Regions from separate parts of the Streptomyces sp. NPDC005303 genome, predicted to be linked through region 2. Evidence: riboswitches for the same ligand, from Rfam matches in the RefSeq annotation. Region 2 holds a riboswitch; each other region holds the start of a gene.

Region 1 (5,726 bases), on a different contig from region 2:
GCCCCATGGACGTACTCATCCATCTCTTCGTCGGCCTGCACATCATCGGTATCGCCTCGCTCCTCGGAGGCTTCCTCACCCAGATGAAGGCGATGGGCCAGGGCGCCGCCCGGTTCGTTCCCGCGATGCTGCACGGCGCCGCGACGATGCTGGTCACCGGGGTGATCCTGGTCGGCCTCAACCAGGCCGACGACCAGCACGTCAACAACATCAAGATCGGCGTGAAGCTGGCCCTGCTGATCGTGATCCTCGGTCTCGTCTATGTGAAGCGGGACGACGAGAAGGTGGACAAGAGCCTGTTCGGCCTGGTCGGAGCGCTGACCACGGCCAATGTCTTCATCGCGGTGCTGTGGACCTGACGGCGGCACGAGCGGAGTCGGCCGCCCCGGCCGCGACGGCCAGCCAGGCCGCCACGGAGATCCACAGCAGCACCTCACCCGGTGTCCGGAGCGACGGGACGTCCACGGCGGCGGAGACCGACAGAGCCGCCACCGCGGCCATGCCCATGGGGAACACGGTGGCCCAGCGGCGCACGTCGTAGCGCAGACGCGGCCGTACGAACTCGGCCGCCAGCAGGACGGCGTACCAGGCCAGGTCGAGCACCAGCAGGGCGACGGTCACCGCGCGCAGGACGCCGAGGTCGTCATCGTTCCACAGGTACAGGCTTGCGCTGTCCGCGGCGATCAGCTTCGAGCCGGCGAGCGCCGAGATGGCGAGCGCGCCGCCCGCGATCCACTGGTCGCCCGGTCCCTCCAGCACCTGGCGCAGATCGAAGCGGAAGAGCGCGACAACGTAGAGGACCAGGCCGAGCCAGAACAGCACGAGCGCCGCGTGCGCGAGCCAGGCCGCTGACTCTGCCGGGGCGAGCGTGGCGCCGAGGACCGCGAGGCCCTGGGTGGCGACACAGCAGAGGAACACCCCGCCGGGCATCCGCCGCGTCCAGCGCCCCACGACGAGCACGAGCAGCACCGGCCACAGCAGCGCGGACAGGGCCAGCAGCGCCTCGGCGAGGGTCTGCCGGCCGAGTGCCGAGAACCGGGTGCCGAGGACGGTGGTCGCCGCCACGGCCGTCAGGGCGCCCGGTGTTCCGGCGTCCACGGCCCATCGCGAGCGCTCCCGCAGCAGTAGTACGGCGAACTCGGCGGCCAGCCCGAGCCAGGCCGCGCAACCGAGCACCAGGGCGATCCGGGACAGCGTCTCGTGCCCGGTCAGACCGAGCCCGAGCGACACGATGCCGGTCGCCATCACCGCCGCCCCGGCCGCGGGCGGGCGCCGCGTCCACCAGGCGCGCAGGGGGGAGTGGGGGGAGGTACCGGACATGTGCCGATGCTAGGAAGTTCCCCGTGCCGTGCGGACGGGGCGCGCACGCGCGCGTGCGGAAATGCACGCGAGTGCGGGCTGTGCGACCTCAGGCCGGGCGGACCACGCTGTGGATCCCCGACTCGCCGTCGTAGTAGATCGACTCCTCGCGGACGTACGCGCCCGGCTTGGGGGCGTGGATCATCATGCCGTTGCCGATGTAGAGGCCGACGTGGCTGATGTCGTCGTAGAAGAAGACCAGGTCACCGGGTTGGGCGTCGGCCAGGGAGACCGTGGTGCCGGCGTTGACCTGGTCGTAGGTGACGCGGGGGAGGTCTACGCCCGCCGCCTTCCAGGCGGCCTGGGTGAGCCCCGAGCAGTCGTAGGAGTCGGGGCCGGTGGCGCCCCAGACGTACGGCTTGCCGATCTGCGCGCGGGCGAAGGCGAGGGCCTTGGCGGCCTTGGTGGCGTACGAGGAGTCGGGCGCCGTCGACGTGCTCTGCTGCGGGGCGGCGGTCTCCTGTGCGGCCTTCTCGGCCGCCGCCTGCTGCTGCGCCAGCTCCGCCGCCTTGCGGGCCGCCTCCTGCTGCTTGCGCTGCTCGATCGCCGCGAGCCGCGCCTTCTCCTGGGCGGTCAGCTCCGACAGCAGCTCGCGCGCGTCGGCGAGCTTCTTCTGGACGGTCGCCTTGGCGGTCTTCAGGTCGCTCTGCGTCTCGCTGAGCGACTGAAGGCTCTGCGAGGCCTCCTGGCGCTTCTTCATCGTCGCGGACTGCTCGGAGACGAAGTCGTCGACCGCGCCCTTCTGGCGGCTCGTCAAGCGGCCCATGAGCTGTGTCTGGTCGAAGTAGTCCTGCGGGGTGTCGGCGAGCAGGAAGGTCGCCGTGTCGGGCGCGGAGGCACCGGTGCGGTACTGGGCCGCGGCGAAGGACCCGAGTTCCTCGCGTGCCTTGTTGAGCTTCTGGGTGCGCTGGGCGACGTCGTCGAGGAGCGTGTCGACCTGCTTGCGCTGCTTGGCCGTCTTCTCCTTCGCCGCGTTGTAGCCGTCGGTCGCCGACTCGGCCTGGCGGTAGAGGTCGTCGACCTTCTTCTCGACCTCTTCGAGACTCGGCTTGTCATCGGCCGGCGCGGCGTTCGCCGACTGGGACAGCAGGGCCACGGAGGTGAGGGCGGCCGTCGCGAGGGCCGGGGTCCGTATGCCTGCCATGCGCGTACCGACGGGACGCGACTTGCGGTGCGACGCCAAGGGAGGCGACTCCTTCCGATGCTCCGCCTACCGGGTTAGCTGTCGGGTTCGGGCGGGAAGGGTTGCCCTACGGCGCTCCCCTGCGCGGGAGTCGGCCGATTCACCCCGGGTTCGGTGGGTCCCCGGCTCCGGGCGCGCGGCGGCGCTGCGGACTCGGCGGAGGCCGTGCGGCCCGGCGAGGTTCGCCGGAGGGGGTCGTACGGCCTGTCCGGAACGGTAACCAACTGGTGTGGCCCCTGTGAAGGTTGATGTTCGATATGCCCGATACATTTTCGTGACCTTCGTCCCAGGGGGCGCTTCGCCTCGCGAATTCGCGGCGATCTGGGATGCCTTGGGGCTATTTTCGGTGGCGCGATGCCGTCTGCTCGCCTTTTGGGGCTGGTTTCAGGGGCCGGTTTCAGGGGCCGCCGTAGCCGGGGGCGGGTTGGTCTTCACCTGGCGGTCGGCCGGGCCTGTGCCTGTGCCGTGACGAAGGTCTCGCACGGCAGGCGCAGGGACGTGAGGGTGGCCGGTCCCGGCGGGCGTGGCCGTCGGCCAGGAGGCCAGGAGGCCAGGAGGCCAGGAAGCCAGGAAGCCAGGAAGTCCGGAGGTCCGGAGGTCCGGAGCCCAGGAGGGCGCCAGGAGGTCCGGTCGGAAGATCATCGGGTTCTGGTACGGGTGGATGTTCTCGGGGCGGCGGCGGGCTGTCAGTGGGGAGCCCTAGACTCGGAGAGCGATGAGCAGCCTCTTTGACGACAGCTTCCTGGCGGACCTCCAGGCCCCTCGCGGGCATGGGGAGGAACCCCCGCCGCCGCCCGAGGACGAGCACGGACCGGAGCAGGTTCCGGACGACCTGTTCGGTGGGAAGTTCGACGTGCCCCCCGACCGGGACGCCTACTACCGCGACGGCGCCCCGCGCCCGGTGGTGGACCCGGCCACGCTCCTGGAGGGGCTGAACGAGAACCAGCGCGCGGCCGTCGTGCACTCCGGCTCCCCGCTGCTCATCGTGGCCGGTGCCGGCTCCGGCAAGACCCGGGTGCTCACCCACCGCATCGCCCACCTCCTCGGCGAGCGCAATGTCCACCCGGGCCAGATCCTCGCGATCACCTTCACCAACAAGGCCGCGGGCGAGATGAAGGAGCGCGTCGAGCAGCTCGTCGGCCCGCGCGCGAACGCGATGTGGGTCATGACCTTCCACAGCGCGTGCGTGCGGATCCTGCGCAGGGAGTCGAAGAAGCTCGGGTTCACCTCCTCCTTCTCGATCTACGACGCCGCCGACTCCAAGCGGCTCATGGCGCTGGTCTGCCGTGACCTGGACCTCGACCCCAAGAAATTCCCGCCGAAGTCCTTCAGCGCCAAGATCAGCAACCTGAAGAACGAGCTGATCGACGAGGAGGACTTCGCCGCCCAGGCCACCGACGGCTTCGAGAAGACCCTCGCCCAGGCCTACGCGATGTACCAGTCGCGCCTCCGCGAGGCGAACGCTCTCGACTTCGACGACCTGATCATGACGACGGTCAACCTGCTCCGGGCGTTCCCCGATGTCTCCGAGCACTACCGCCGCCGCTTCCGGCATGTCCTCGTCGACGAGTACCAGGACACCAACCATGCGCAGTACGCGCTGGTCAGGGAGCTGGTAGGGACCTCCGAGCATCCGGTGGACGTACCGCCGAGCGAGCACGACCTGCCGCCCGCCGAGCTCTGTGTCGTCGGTGACGCCGACCAGTCGATCTACGCCTTCCGCGGCGCGACCATCCGCAACATCCTCCAGTTCGAGGAGGACTACCCCAACGCGACCACGATCCTGCTGGAGCAGAACTACCGCTCCACCCAGACGATCCTCACCGCCGCCAACGCCGTCATCGAGCGCAACGAGTCCCGCCGCCCCAAGAACCTGTGGACCAACGCGGGCGCGGGTGCGCGCATCACCGGCTATGTCGCCGACACCGAGCACGACGAGGCGCAGTTCGTCGCCGACGAGATAGACCGCCTCACGGACGCGGGCGACGCGAAGGCCGGCGATGTCGCCGTCTTCTACCGCACCAACGCCCAGTCCCGTGTCTTCGAAGAGGTCTTCATCCGTGTCGGCCTGCCCTACAAGGTCGTCGGCGGCGTCCGCTTCTACGAGCGCAAGGAGGTCCGGGACGTCCTGGCCTACCTGCGCGTCCTCGCCAACCCCGAGGACTCGGTGCCCCTGCGCCGGATCCTCAACGTCCCCAAGCGCGGCATCGGTGACCGTGCCGAGGCGATGATCGACGCCCTGTCCCAGCGCGAGAAGATCAGCTTCCCGCAGGCCCTCAAGCGCGTCGACGAGGCGTACGGCATGGCCGCGCGCTCCACCAACGCCGTGAAGCGGTTCAACGTGCTGATGGAGGAGCTCCGTACGATCGTCGAGTCCGGCGCGGGCCCGGCGACCGTCCTGGAAGCGGTGCTCGAACGCACCGGCTACCTCGCCGAGTTGCAGGCCTCCACCGACCCGCAGGACGAGACCCGTATCGAGAACCTTCAGGAACTCGCCGCCGTGGCCCTGGAGTTCGAGCAGGAGTCGGGCGAGGGCGAGGAGCCCGGCTCGCTCTCCGACTTCCTGGAGCGGGTCGCGCTCGTCGCCGACTCCGACCAGATCCCCGACGAGGACGAGGACGGCTCCGGAGTCATCACCCTGATGACCCTGCACACCGCCAAGGGCCTGGAGTTCCCGGTCGTCTTCCTCACCGGCATGGAGGACGGCGTCTTCCCGCACATGCGCGCCCTCGGCCAGACCAAGGAGCTGGAGGAGGAGCGGCGCCTGGCGTACGTCGGGATCACGCGCGCGCGTGAGCGGCTGTATCTGACCCGGTCCTCCCTGCGCAGCGCGTGGGGGCAGCCGTCGTACAACCCGCCCTCCCGCTTCCTCGAGGAGATCCCGGCGCAGCACGTCGACTGGAAGCGCACGGGCGCGGTCGGTTCTCCCGCGGGGCCGGTCTCCGGGGTCGCCGCGTCGCTGTCGTCGTCCCGTTCCCGCTCCTCGGCGTCGGGCGCGTCCGGCTTCGCGACGCGCCGGACCTCGGAGAAGCCGGTGGTGGCCCTGGCCGTCGGCGACCGTGTCACCCACGACCAGTTCGGTCTCGGCACGGTGGTCGGGGTGAAGGGCACGGGCGCGAACGCCGAGGCGACCATCGACTTCGGGGAAGCGAAGCCGAAGCGGCTGCTGCTGCGGTACGCGCCG
Region 2 (5,726 bases):
CTACTCCATCCTGGCCAACCTCTCCGAGACCCCGGAGCGGCGGCTGCGGATGACCGATCTCGCCGAGGGCCTGAAGATCACCCGGCCCCGGCTGACGTACGCCGTCGCCCGGCTGGAGAAGGACGGGCTGGTGCGGCGCGAGAGCTGCAAGTGGGACAAGCGCGGCAGCCTCGCGGTCCTCACGGACGAGGGTATGGCGGTGCTGGAGCGGGCGGCGCCGGGCCATGTGGAGACGGTCCGCACCGCGCTCTTCGACCGGCTCACCCCGGAGCAGGTGGGGCAGCTGGAGGAGATCTTCACCAGTGTCACCGCAGGACTTCAAGGGGAGGACGGTCCCGCCGAGGAGGTCCCGTGGCGCCGACGGTCGTCCCCGTCCTGTTCGTGAGAAGTCCTGCGTGACGAGCGCCACAAAGGCGTTGCTTCAAATTTAAAGCATGAGGTAGTGTCTCGATCAGTAGAACTGCTTCAAATCTGAAGCAGGTGTGCCTACGGACCGGAGTACCCGCATGCCCGACCTGCCCGCCGCCACCCAGCGCTCCCGCGTCCGCGTCCCGCTGCGCTTCGGGGACGGTTACCGCGTAGACGCCGAGCTCGTCACCTTCCACGGCCTGGCCGACGGGCAGGAGCACCTTGCCGTCGTGCTCGGTGACCCCGCCCCCGGCACGGCCCCGCTGGTGCGCCTGCACTCCGAGTGCCTCACCGGCGATGTCTTCGGCTCCGCCCGCTGCGACTGCGGACCTCAGCTGCGTGAAGCGGTCGAGCGCATAGCCGAGCGCGGCGGTGTCCTGCTCTACCTGCGCCAGGAGGGCCGCGGCATCGGCCTCTACAACAAGCTCGACGCGTACGCCCTCCAGGACCAGGGCCTCGACACCTACGCCGCGAACACCGCGCTGGGCCTGCCCGAGGACGCCCGCGACTACACGGCGGCCGCGCAGATGCTGCAGGCCCTCGGGATCTCCGAGCTCGACCTGCTCTCCAACAACCCCGACAAGGCCGGCCAGTTGCGCGACCTCGGCATCGATGTCCGTGACCGGATCCCCACCGGAGTCTTCACCACCGCCCACAACGTCCGCTACCTGCGCGCGAAGGTCCTGCAGACCCAGCACACGCTGCCGCTGGCGGAGTTGACCGAACTCGGCGTCGGCTGACGCTCAGCTGGGCGTGTGCGCCAGATAGGCCAGCACGGCCAGCACCCGCCGGTGGCCGCTGTCGCTCGGTGGCAGGCCCAGCTTGAGGAAGACGTTGCCGATGTGCTTGCTGACCGCGCGCTCGGTGACGACGAGGGTCTTCGCGATGGTGGTGTTGTCGTACCCCTCGGCCATCAGCTTCAGCACCTCACGCTCGCGCGGGGTGAGGGAGTCGAGCGGTGTGTCACGGCGGCGGGTCAGGAGCTCGGTGACGACCTCGGGGTCGAGCGCGGTGCCGCCGGCCGCGACCCGCTCCAGCGCGTCGAGGAACTCGTCGACCCGGCCGACCCGGTCCTTCAGGAGATAGCCGACCCCGCTGGTGCCACCCGCCAGCAACTCGGCGGCGTACGACTCCTCGACGTACTGCGAGAGCACCAGTACCGGAAGTCCGGGGATCCGCTCCCGTGCCTCCAGGGCGGCCCGCAGACCCTCGTCGCGGAACCCGGGCGGCATCCGTACGTCGAGCACGGCCACGTCCGGCCGGTGGTCGAGCAGGGCGGGCAGGATCTCGGGGCCGGTGCCGACGACGGCCACGACCTCGTGCCCGGAGGACGTCAGCAGAAGGACGAGCCCCTCTCTCAGAAGGGCGTTGTCCTCGGCGATCACCACACGCACGGCAGCTCCACGTAGATCACGGTCGGGCCCCCGGCGGGGCTGGTCACTTCGAAGGTCCCGTCGAGCGCAGCGACCCTGCGCCGCATCCCGAGCAGCCCCGAGCCCGCGGGCTCGTCGACGCCGCCCCGGCCCTCGTCCCGCACCCGCACGGTCAGCCCGCGCCGGGTCCGGGCCAGCCGGACCTCGGCCCGGTCCGCACCGCTGTGCTTCGCCACGTTGGTGAGGGACTCGGCGACCACGAAGTAGGCGGCCGCCTCCACCGCCGCGGGCGCCCGGGTGCCCGCGTCCAGGCCGCCGTCGTCCACGGTCACCGTCAGCCCGCTGCTCGCCGCCAGCGCCCGCACCGCGCCGACCAGACCCCGGTCGGTGAGGATCGGCGGGTGGATGCCGCGCACCACGTGCCGCAGCTCGGTCAGTGCCCGCTCGGCCTGGGTCTGGGCGTCGTCCAGCAGCTTACGGGCGGCGTCCGGGTCACGGTCGTAGGCCCGCTTGGCGAGTCCGATCCGCATCGACAGCGCCACGAGGTTCGCCTGGGCGCCGTCGTGCAGGTCCCGTTCGATGCGGCGAAGTTCCGCCTCGTGCGCGGCGATGGCGTCGGCCCGGGTCTCCTTCAGCTCCTCGACCCGCCGGGCCAGCCTGGCCTTCGGGGACGGCATGAGCAGCGCGGTCGACCAGCGGGCCTCGGTGTCCGCGAGCCTCACGATCAGCGGGAGGACGACGGGGTCGCGGCGCAGCGCCCCGGCCCAGACACCGTCGACCACCAGGCCGAGGGGCCACAGGGGCAGGGCGAGGGCGAGCAGGGCGCCGTAGAGGTAGTAGCAGAGCATCCAGCGGAAGTCCGTGAGCGTGCCGGGGTCCCGCACCGAGATGCGCAGCCGCTCGCGCAGCGTGCCGGTCATCGGGGTGTAGGCCTCGGGGATCTCCCTGCCCGTCCACCGGGCGGTCAGATTCCGCTTGGCGCCCGCGATCCGCCGTATCAGCAGCACGGCCTCGGGCAGCAGCCAGCAGCCGACCACGACGACCGTGCCTGCGGCGGCGATCAGCAGCACGGTGATGAAGAGGTACATGCCGAAGCACATCGCCGCGGCCACGACGAGATGCACGGTCGCCATCGCCGCACGCTGCACCGACTTCCACATGCGGCTCACGCTAGACGAACGGCTCCCGGCGCACGGTGTAGCCGGCTACACCTTCCGGGCCGGGCGAGGGTTTCCGCACAGGGGGAGCCGGCCCGCACCGCCGGGCCTCCGGAACAACCCTGGCGCGAACCACCTCGCCGATGACGTATGCTGGTCACACAACGGCGCGGGGTGGAGCAGCTCGGTAGCTCGCTGGGCTCATAACCCAGAGGTCGCAGGTTCAAATCCTGTCCCCGCTACTCAAGGCTCAGGGCCGGAGTCCAGTCACTGGACTCCGGCCCTGAGTGTTTTCCCGGCCGTGCCGCACGGTACGACGTCTCGTGACGCGGGGTGAGCGAGTGACCGCCCTCCGCATAACAACTGACGCACCGTCAACACCTGTGCGCCATCCGACGAAGGGTCAACTCGCCCGTTTTTAGCCGTTCATGGGCCCTAAGTCCTGCGGGATTTCGTTAACGATCAAGCGGAACAGCTTGGAATCGAGCCCCCGGGTCTATTAACGTTCGATAACGCAGCGCGGTCGTCCCAGCCGTCACAAGAGACGGCTCCGTGCTCACGCGCCGAATTCCGCAAGGAAACCGGGGAACCACCAACTTGGGGTGAATCGCTCGTACTCCGCCGTGGCAGCACGGCGGGTATACGCGCGTAGGAGACCTTCCTGCTCCGAACCCGTCAGCTAACCCGGTAGGCGAGAAGGAAGGAAAGGAGCGCGCCCACGTGGCGTCCAACCCGCCTGCCCCCGAGGCGCCGTACGTTCCGAGCGACACCCTCGTGTACGGCGGCTACCGCGCCGACGACGAGGCCCCGCTCGGCGAGTGGAACCCGACCGCGGATTCCCTCGCTCCCGTACGAGGCCGGCATCGCGTCGCCAAGCAGCGTGGCGGGGGTTTCGCCCGTAGCTCCACCGTTCTCGGCGTCGGTGTCATAGCCGCCGTCAGCGCGGGCGGGATGGCCAGCGCCAACACCGGCAAGCCGCCGGTCTCCATCTCCATGCCCGACCTGGGCTCCGTGAGCTCGCTCATCTCGGACAACGCCGACACCGCCGCGGACGACACGAGCGCCTTCAGCAGTGTCGGCGCCACCACCGCCGACACCACTCAGGGCACCTCGGACGCCGGCGAGGCGCTGCGCTCGCGCATCCTGGCCCAGGCCGAGGTGCAGCAGGACCAGATCGACACCAAGGCCGCCCAGGCCGTCGCGGACGCCGCCCAGAAGGAGGCCGACGCGGCCGCCGCCAAGGCGGAGAAGGACGCTCAGGAGAAGGCCGCCGCCGCGAAGAAGAAGGCGGAGGAGGCGGCCGCGAAGAAGGCCGAGGCCGCGCGCCTGGCCGAGCTCGCCAAGCAGTACACGCTGCCGACCTCGTCGTACACCATCACGGGGACCTTCGGTCAGGCCGGTTCGCTGTGGTCCTCCGGCTACCACACGGGCCTCGACTTCGCCGCCCCCACGGGCACCCTCATCAAGGCGATCCACAGCGGCACCATCACCGAGGCCGGCTGGGCCGGTTCCTACGGCTACCGCACGATCCTCACCCTCGACGACGGCACCGAGCTGTGGTTCTGCCACCAGTCCTCGATCAATGTCAGCGTCGGCCAGAAGGTCGGCACGGGTGACGTCATCGGCCGCGTGGGCGCCACGGGCAACGTGACCGGCGCGCACCTGCACCTGGAGGTCCACCCGGGCGGCTCGGCCGACGGGATCGACCCGATGTCGTGGCTGCGCGGCAAGGGGCTCACCCCCTGAGGTCTCCCGCGGACTCCCGCGAACTCCGGCAGCCCTGACGACGTCCCCCCGACGTCAGGGCTGCCGGTGCTTCGGAGCGACTGATTCCGGTTGTTTACGAGGACTTTGCGGCCGTAGCGGAAGACCGGCGTCCGGCGCGGGCGTTGACGTATGGCATGACTTCTCTTCGCAAGCTCGGCTCCTCCGGCCTCGAGGTCTTCCCGCTCTCCCTGGGCGGCAACGTCTTCGGCTGGACCGCCGACGAAGCCACGTCCTTCGCCGTCCTCGACGCGTACACCGCGGCCGGCGGCAATTTCGTCGACACGGCCGACTCCTACTCGGCGTGGGTCGACGGGAACTCCGGCGGCGAGTCCGAGACGATCATCGGCAAGTGGCTGGCGGCCCGCGGCAACCGCGACGACGTCGTCATCGCCACGAAGGTCAGCCAGCACCCCGACTTCCAGGGCCTGAGCGCCGCGAACATCAAGGCGGCGGCGGAGGCTTCGCTGCGGCGCCTGGGCACCGACCACATCGATCTGTACTACACCCACTTCGACAAGCCGGAGATCCCCGTCGAGGAGATCGTCGGCGCGCTGGACGAACTGGTGAAGGCGGGCAAGGTGCGGGCGATCGGCGCCTCCAACATCTCCGCCGCGCGGCTCGCGGAGTTCCTCGCCTTCTCCGACCGCGAGGGGCTCGCGCGCTATGTCGCCCTCCAGCCCCACTACAACCTGGTCTCCCGCGACACGTACGAGGGCGAACTCGAGGCCGTCGCCTCCAGGGAGGGCCTCGCCGCCGTCCCGTACTACGCCCTCGCCTCCGGGTTCCTCACCGGTAAGTACCGCCCCGGTACGACGGTCGAGAGCGCGCGCCGGGCAGGCGCCGCCAAGCACCTGGAGACCGAACGCGGCCGTAAGGTCCTCGCGGCGCTCGACGACATCGCCGAGTCCCACACCGTCCCGGTCGCCACGGTCGCCCTCGCCTGGCTCGCCGCCCAGCCGACGGTCGCGGCCCCGATCGCGTCCGCCCGCACGGTCGAACAGCTGCCGGCGCTGCTGGGGGT
Region 3 (5,726 bases), on a different contig from region 2:
TGCGCCGGGCGAGGCGGGTGAACTTGCGGGGGTTGCCGATGGACTCCAGGTACATGAGGACGACGTCGGTGTCCGGGTCGTCGTACCAGTACTGGAGGACGTCGTTGCCGGAGACGTCCGCGCGGTTGCCGGAGGAGACGAAGGTGGAGACGCCGGTCACGCCGGTGACGCCGCCGCCGCGCCGGTGCAGTCGGGAGAGCAGGGCGATGCCGATGGCACCGGACTGGGCGAACAGGCCGATCCGGCCGGGGCGGGGGGTCTCGGGGGCCAGCGAGGCGTTCAGCCGGACGTCCGGGGAGGTGTTGATGATCCCGAAGGCGTTGGGGCCGATGATCCGCATGCCGTACGCGCGTGCGTGCCGCACGAGTTCACGCTGGCGCTCGCGTCCTTCGGGGCCGCTCTCGGCGTACCCGGCGGAGAGCACGACGAGTCCCTGCACGCCGTGGGCCCCGCACTCGGCGACGACCTCGGGGACCTGCTCGGCCGGGACGGCGACGACCGCGAGGTCGACGGGGCCGTCGATGTCGCGCACCGAGCGGTGTGCGGGGACGCCGTCGAGCTCCTTCTGATCCTCGGGGAACGCCTTGTTCACGGCGTACAGGCGGCCGTTGAAGCCGTAGTCCCGGATGTTGCCGAGCACGCTGCGGCCCACACCGCCGGGGGTGCGCCCGACGCCGACGACGGCGACGGAGCCGGGGGTCAGCAGCCGCTGCACGGACCGTGACTCGGCGCGCTGTTCGCGCGCGTACTGCACGGCGAGCGAGCGGTCGGTGGGCTCCAGGTCGAACTCCAGGCGTACGACGCCGTCCTCGAAGCTGCGCTTCTGGGTGTACCCGGCGTCGGTGAAGACCTTGATCATCTTGACGTTGGCGGGCAGCACCTCGGCGGCGAAGCGCCGGATGCCGCGCTCGCGCGCGACGGCCCCGATGTGTTCGAGCAGGGCGGAGGCCACGCCGCGCCCCTGGTGGGCGTCCTGGACCAGGAAGGCGACCTCGGCCTCGTCGGCGGGGGCGGAGGCGGCCATGCCGTCGGCGCCGATGCGGTCGTAGCGTACGGTGGCGATGAACTCGCCGCCGACCGTGGCGGCGAGCCCCACCCGGTCCACAAAGTCGTGGTGCGTGAAGCGGTGGACGTCCTTGGCGGACAGGCGAGGGTAGGGCGCGAAGAAGCGGTAGTACTTCGACTCGTCCGAGACCTGCTCGTAGAAGCTGACCAGGCGATCGGCGTCGTCGACGGTGATGGGCCTGATGCGCGCGGTGCCGCCGTCGCGCAGCACTACGTCGGCCTCCCAGTGGGCGGGGTACTCGTGCCGGTCCGACGCGCTCTGCATGGGCCCCAGAGTACGGCTCGCGTACGACAACGGCGCGAGGCAGTCTGTGGAGAACGCGCGAGAACGCAAAGGACGGAAGTCGGGCCGAGGCCGCGGTCCGACGAGTCGCCCCGGGAGGGACTCCGGGTCCCCTCCGGAGACGCTTCACGTGTGGGAAACTGGTCTAGACAACCCTGAGAACCGAAGGGCAGCATCACATGGCTGAGCGCCGCGTCAACGTCGGCTGGGCCGAGGGCCTCCACGCCCGTCCCGCTTCCATCTTCGTCCGGGCCGCCACGGCCGCAGGTATCCCGGTGACGATCGCCAAGGCCGACGGCAACCCCGTCAACGCGGCCTCCATGCTGGCCGTTCTCGGCTTGGGCGCGCAGGGCGGCGAGGAGGTCGTCCTCGCCTCCGACGCCGAGGGCGCGGACGCGGCCCTCGACCGGCTCGCGAAGCTGGTCGCCGAGGGCCTCGAGGAGCTTCCCGAGACCGTCTGAGCAAAGGTGCCCTGAAAAGCATCGAGGGGCTCGTCCGAATTATCGGGCGGGCCCTTCGCATTTCCCTGGCGCGGGCAGCATGAATAGTCCCCCGCGAATTACCCCCTCTTTGTATACGGTGCCCGTGTTAATGCCGAGCTCCCGTCACGTTTACAGGATGTTGCGAGGTCCTCACACGGTCCGCGCGCTCCTTCCCGGTGACGGTCCGCAGCCGGTGCGCCGCGCCCGAGCGCTCGGTGTGCAGCGCCGTGATCGCCCGCGCGCGCTCGCCGTCGCCGCGCGCCACCGCGTCCACGATCGCGCCGTGCTCGACCCAGGACTCCACGGGGTCGGCCGGTGCGTCCACGACGTACATCCAGGCGATCTTGTGCCGCAGTTGGGTCAGCATGGAGGTCAGAGCGGGGCTGCCGGAGGCCTGCGCGAGCGTCTCGTGGAACCAGCCCCCCAGGGAGCGCAGATCGTCGCTGTTGCCCCGCCTGGCCCGCTCCTGACCGAGCCTGACCAGGCCGCGCAGTACCTTCAGATGGGCCTCGGTGCGCCGCTGGGCGGCCCGGGAGGCGCCGAGCGGTTCCAGGAGCATGCGCATCTCCAGGAGGTCGGCACCCTCCTGCTCGGTCGGTTCGGCCACGCACGCGCCCGCGTGCCGCCGCGTCACCACGAAGCCCTCGGCCTCCAGTGTGCGCAGGGCCTCGCGGACGGGGACACGGGAGACGCCGTAGCGGCGGGCGAGCAGTTCCTCGGTGAGCCGGCTCCCGCGCTCGTGGACACCTGCGACGATGTCGTCCCGGATCGCCGTGCATACCGAGTGCGCCGGAATACGCATGTCCGACCTCCGTCTTAATCCCCGTGAAACGTCGCCGATTGACGTGTGTTCAGTGACTCTATTGCAATGAGCGGGAATTTCCGACGGCGGGCCGGAATCCAGGGATATTTTTTGGACAACGGGGCGCTGGAAACGCCGAAACCCCGGCTCGGGGAGCCGGGGTCTCGCAATGGTCGCGCGCTGGGTCGTCAGACGTTCACGCCGTGCGAGCGCAGGTAGGCGACGGGGTCGATGTCCGAGCCGTACTCGGGGGTGGTGCGCGCCTCGAAGTGCAGGTGCGGCCCGGTGGCGTTGCCGGTCGCGCCGGACAGCCCGATCTGCTGGCCGGGGGTGACCGACTGGCCGACCGAGACGCCGATGGACGACAGGTGGCCGTACTGGGTGTACGTGCCGTCGGCCATCCTGATCACGATGTTGTCGCCGTACGACCCGCCCCAGCCGGCCTCGACGACGGTGCCGCGACCGACCGCGTGCACGGAGGTGCCGCTGGCGGCGTGGAAGTCGACACCGGTGTGACTGCCGGACGACCACAGGGAGCCGCCGCTCTTGTAGCCGGTGGAGATGTAGGAACCGGAGATCGGGGCGACGAAGGCGTTGAGACGCTTGCGCTCGGCCTCGCGGGCGGCGCGCTCCTTGGCCTCGCGTATCTCCTTGGCGCGCGCCTCGGCCTTGCGCTTGGCCTCCGCCGCCGCCTTCTTCTGCGCGGCGGCCTGCGCCTGGGCCTCTGCCTGGGCGTCGAGCTGGTCCGCGAGGGAGTCGCCGACGGTGACGACGGGCATGAGGCCGCTCTGTTCCACGGAGCTGACGGAGTTGTCGGCGGCGAACGCCGGGGCGGCGACGGCGCCGATGACGCCGGTGGTGGCGAGGGCCGCGACGCCGGCCGCGCGTGCGGTGGTGCGCTTCATACGGCTGGGACGACGGTGCTTCCCGGTGGCGCAGGTGAACGCCATGTGGTGGCTGGTCCTTTCCTTCCTTCTCGCCTACCGGGTTAGCTGACGGGTTCGGAGCAGGAAGGTCTCCTACGGACCCCCTCGCGATGCGCGGGCGTCCGATTCACCCCAGGGACATGTGGTGTGGGTCCCCGGCTCCCCTGGCTCGCGCCATGCGGGGACTCGGCGATGGCTGTCCGGTGCCGCGGGCGCGGCGCAGTGCCTGACGGACAGCCCAGAGGACGCTAAGCGGGCCCGCTTTCAATCCCCAAACCGATCAGGGCTTTTGTAGCGCATCCCACAGGGCAGACAGGCAACCTCCTGCCCAATTCGGACATCTGAGGGAGTTGGGTGTCGAAGGGGCCCTGGTGACGCTCCCGTCACCAGGGCCCCTTCGAGGCCAACTTGCCTCTACTCGGCCGTCACGACCTTGACTTCGCCGATGCCGAGGGCTTCGACGGGCTCCTTGATGGCGGCCGCGTCGCCGACCAGGATCGTCACCAGCCGGTCCACCGGGAAGGCGTTCACGACGGCGGCGGTGGCCTCCACGGTGCCGGTCGCGGCGAGTTGCTGGTACAGGGTCGCCTGGTAGTCGTCGGGCAGGTGCTGCTCGACCTGGTCGGCCAGCGTGCTCGCCACGGCCGCCGCGGTCTCGTACTTGAGCGGCGCCACACCGACGAGGTTCTGCACGGCGACATCGCGCTCGGCGTCGGTGAGTCCGCCCTCGGCGAGTGTGCGCAGCACCTTCCACAGGTCGTCCAGCGCGGGACCGGTGTTCGGGGTGTCGACCGAGCCGCTGATGGCGAGCATCGCGGCGCCGGAACCGTCCGGAGCGGACCTGAGGACCTGGCCGAACGACCGTACGCCGTAGGTGTAGCCCTTCTCCTCGCGCAGGACGCGGTCCAGGCGGGAGGTGAGGGTGCCGCCGAGGCAGTACGTGCCGAGCACCTGCGCGGGCCACACGCGTGCGTGCCTGTCGGCGCCGATACGGCCGATCAGCAGCTGCGTCTGGACGGCGCCGGGGCGGTCCACGATGACGACCCGGCCGGTGTCGTCGGCGGTCACCGGCGGCACGGGCCGCGGCTCGGCCGTGGAGCCCTTCCAGGAGCCGAGAGTGTCACGGAGCAGCGCGTCCAGATCGATGTCGGTGAGGTCGCCGACGACCACGGCGGTCGCGGTGGCGGGGCGCACATGCTTCTCGTAGAAGGCGCGTACGGCCGCGGAGTCGATGTTCTCGACCGTCTCCTCGGTGCCCTGGCGCGGACGCGACATGCGCGAGTCCGCCGGGAACAGCTCCCTGGAGAGCTCCTTGGCCGCGCGGCGGGACGGGTTGGCCAGCTCGTGCGGGATCTCGTCGAGGCGGTTGCGGACCAGCCGCTCGACCTCGCTGTCCGCGAACGCGGGCGCCCTGAGCGCGTCGGCCAGCAGACCGAGCGCCTTGGCGAGGCGGGAGGCGGGCACTTCGAGGCTGAGCCGGACGCCCGGGTGGTCGGCGTGCGCGTCGAGGGTGGCGCCGCAGCGCTCCAGCTCGGCGGCGAACTCCTCGGCGGAGTGCTTGTCGGTGCCCTCGGAGAACGCGCGCGCCATGATTGTGGCGACACCGTCCAGGCCGGCCGGCTCGGCGTCCAGGGGCGCGTCCAGGAGCACCTCGACGGCGACGACCTGCTGGCCGGGGCGGTGGCAGCGCAGGAGGGTCAGGCCGTTGTCGAGCGTCCCGCGCTCGGGGGCGGGGAAGGCCCAGACCTTGGGCTCGCCCGCCTGCGGCTGCGGGTGGAATTCCATCGCGGCGAGCTCGGTCACTTGGCCGCCTCCTCGTTCTCGTCGGTGGCTTCTACGGTCGCCGCGGCTTCCGGGTCCTCGGCGGCGTCCTCGGCGCTGTCGGCGATCTCGGCCGGGGTGAGCGGCTCGTAGACCAGCACCGCGCGGTTGTCGGGGCGCAGCTTGGCCTTGGCGACCTCCTGCACCTCCTCGGCGCTCACCTCCAGGACCCGCTGTACGGCGGTCAGGGCGAGCTGAGGGTCGCCGAACAGGACGGCGAAGCGGCACAGTTCGTCGGCGCGGCCCGCGACGGTGCCGAGCCGGTCCAGCCATTCGCGCTCCAACTGGGCCTGGGCGCGCTCCATTTCCTCGGCGGTCGGGCCCTCCTCGGCGAACCGGGCGAGTTC

The links. Region 2 has a riboswitch for cyclic di-AMP ahead of ABZT93_RS30835 (M23 family metallopeptidase). Riboswitches for the same ligand answer to the same signal wherever they lie in the genome.
Positions count from the first base shown of each region.
Region 1: it holds a riboswitch for cyclic di-AMP, as region 2 does, so the genes downstream of both, ABZT93_RS01865 (NlpC/P60 family protein) here and ABZT93_RS30835 (M23 family metallopeptidase) in region 2, are expected to answer to the same signal.
Region 3: it holds a riboswitch for cyclic di-AMP, as region 2 does, so the genes downstream of both, ABZT93_RS36360 (M23 family metallopeptidase) here and ABZT93_RS30835 (M23 family metallopeptidase) in region 2, are expected to answer to the same signal.

Region 1 is NZ_JBEXGM010000001.1:381,107-386,832, forward strand. Features, by position in the region: gene ABZT93_RS01855 (hypothetical protein) at 6-359, shown strand; gene ABZT93_RS01860 (tellurite resistance/C4-dicarboxylate transporter family protein) at 337-1,320, opposite strand; gene ABZT93_RS01865 (NlpC/P60 family protein) at 1,409-2,542, opposite strand; cyclic di-AMP (ydaO/yuaA leader) riboswitch at 2,550-2,711, opposite strand; gene pcrA (DNA helicase PcrA) at 3,258-5,726, shown strand, end outside.
Region 2 is NZ_JBEXGM010000028.1:78,582-84,307, forward strand. Features, by position in the region: gene ABZT93_RS30810 (MarR family transcriptional regulator) at 1-385, shown strand, start outside; gene ribA (GTP cyclohydrolase II) at 507-1,148, shown strand; gene ABZT93_RS30820 (response regulator transcription factor) at 1,152-1,802, opposite strand; gene ABZT93_RS30825 (histidine kinase) at 1,790-2,941, opposite strand; tRNA gene ABZT93_RS30830 (tRNA-Met) at 3,107-3,180, shown strand; cyclic di-AMP (ydaO/yuaA leader) riboswitch at 3,490-3,647, shown strand; gene ABZT93_RS30835 (M23 family metallopeptidase) at 3,659-4,684, shown strand; gene ABZT93_RS30840 (aldo/keto reductase) at 4,840-5,726, shown strand, end outside.
Region 3 is NZ_JBEXGM010000043.1:26,815-32,540, reverse strand. Features, by position in the region: gene ABZT93_RS36375 (GNAT family N-acetyltransferase) at 1-1,330, opposite strand, end outside; gene ABZT93_RS36370 (HPr family phosphocarrier protein) at 1,528-1,809, shown strand; gene ABZT93_RS36365 (GntR family transcriptional regulator) at 1,937-2,632, opposite strand; gene ABZT93_RS36360 (M23 family metallopeptidase) at 2,821-3,582, opposite strand; cyclic di-AMP (ydaO/yuaA leader) riboswitch at 3,596-3,760, opposite strand; gene ABZT93_RS36355 (pitrilysin family protein) at 3,973-5,361, opposite strand; gene ABZT93_RS36350 (pitrilysin family protein) at 5,358-5,726, opposite strand, start outside.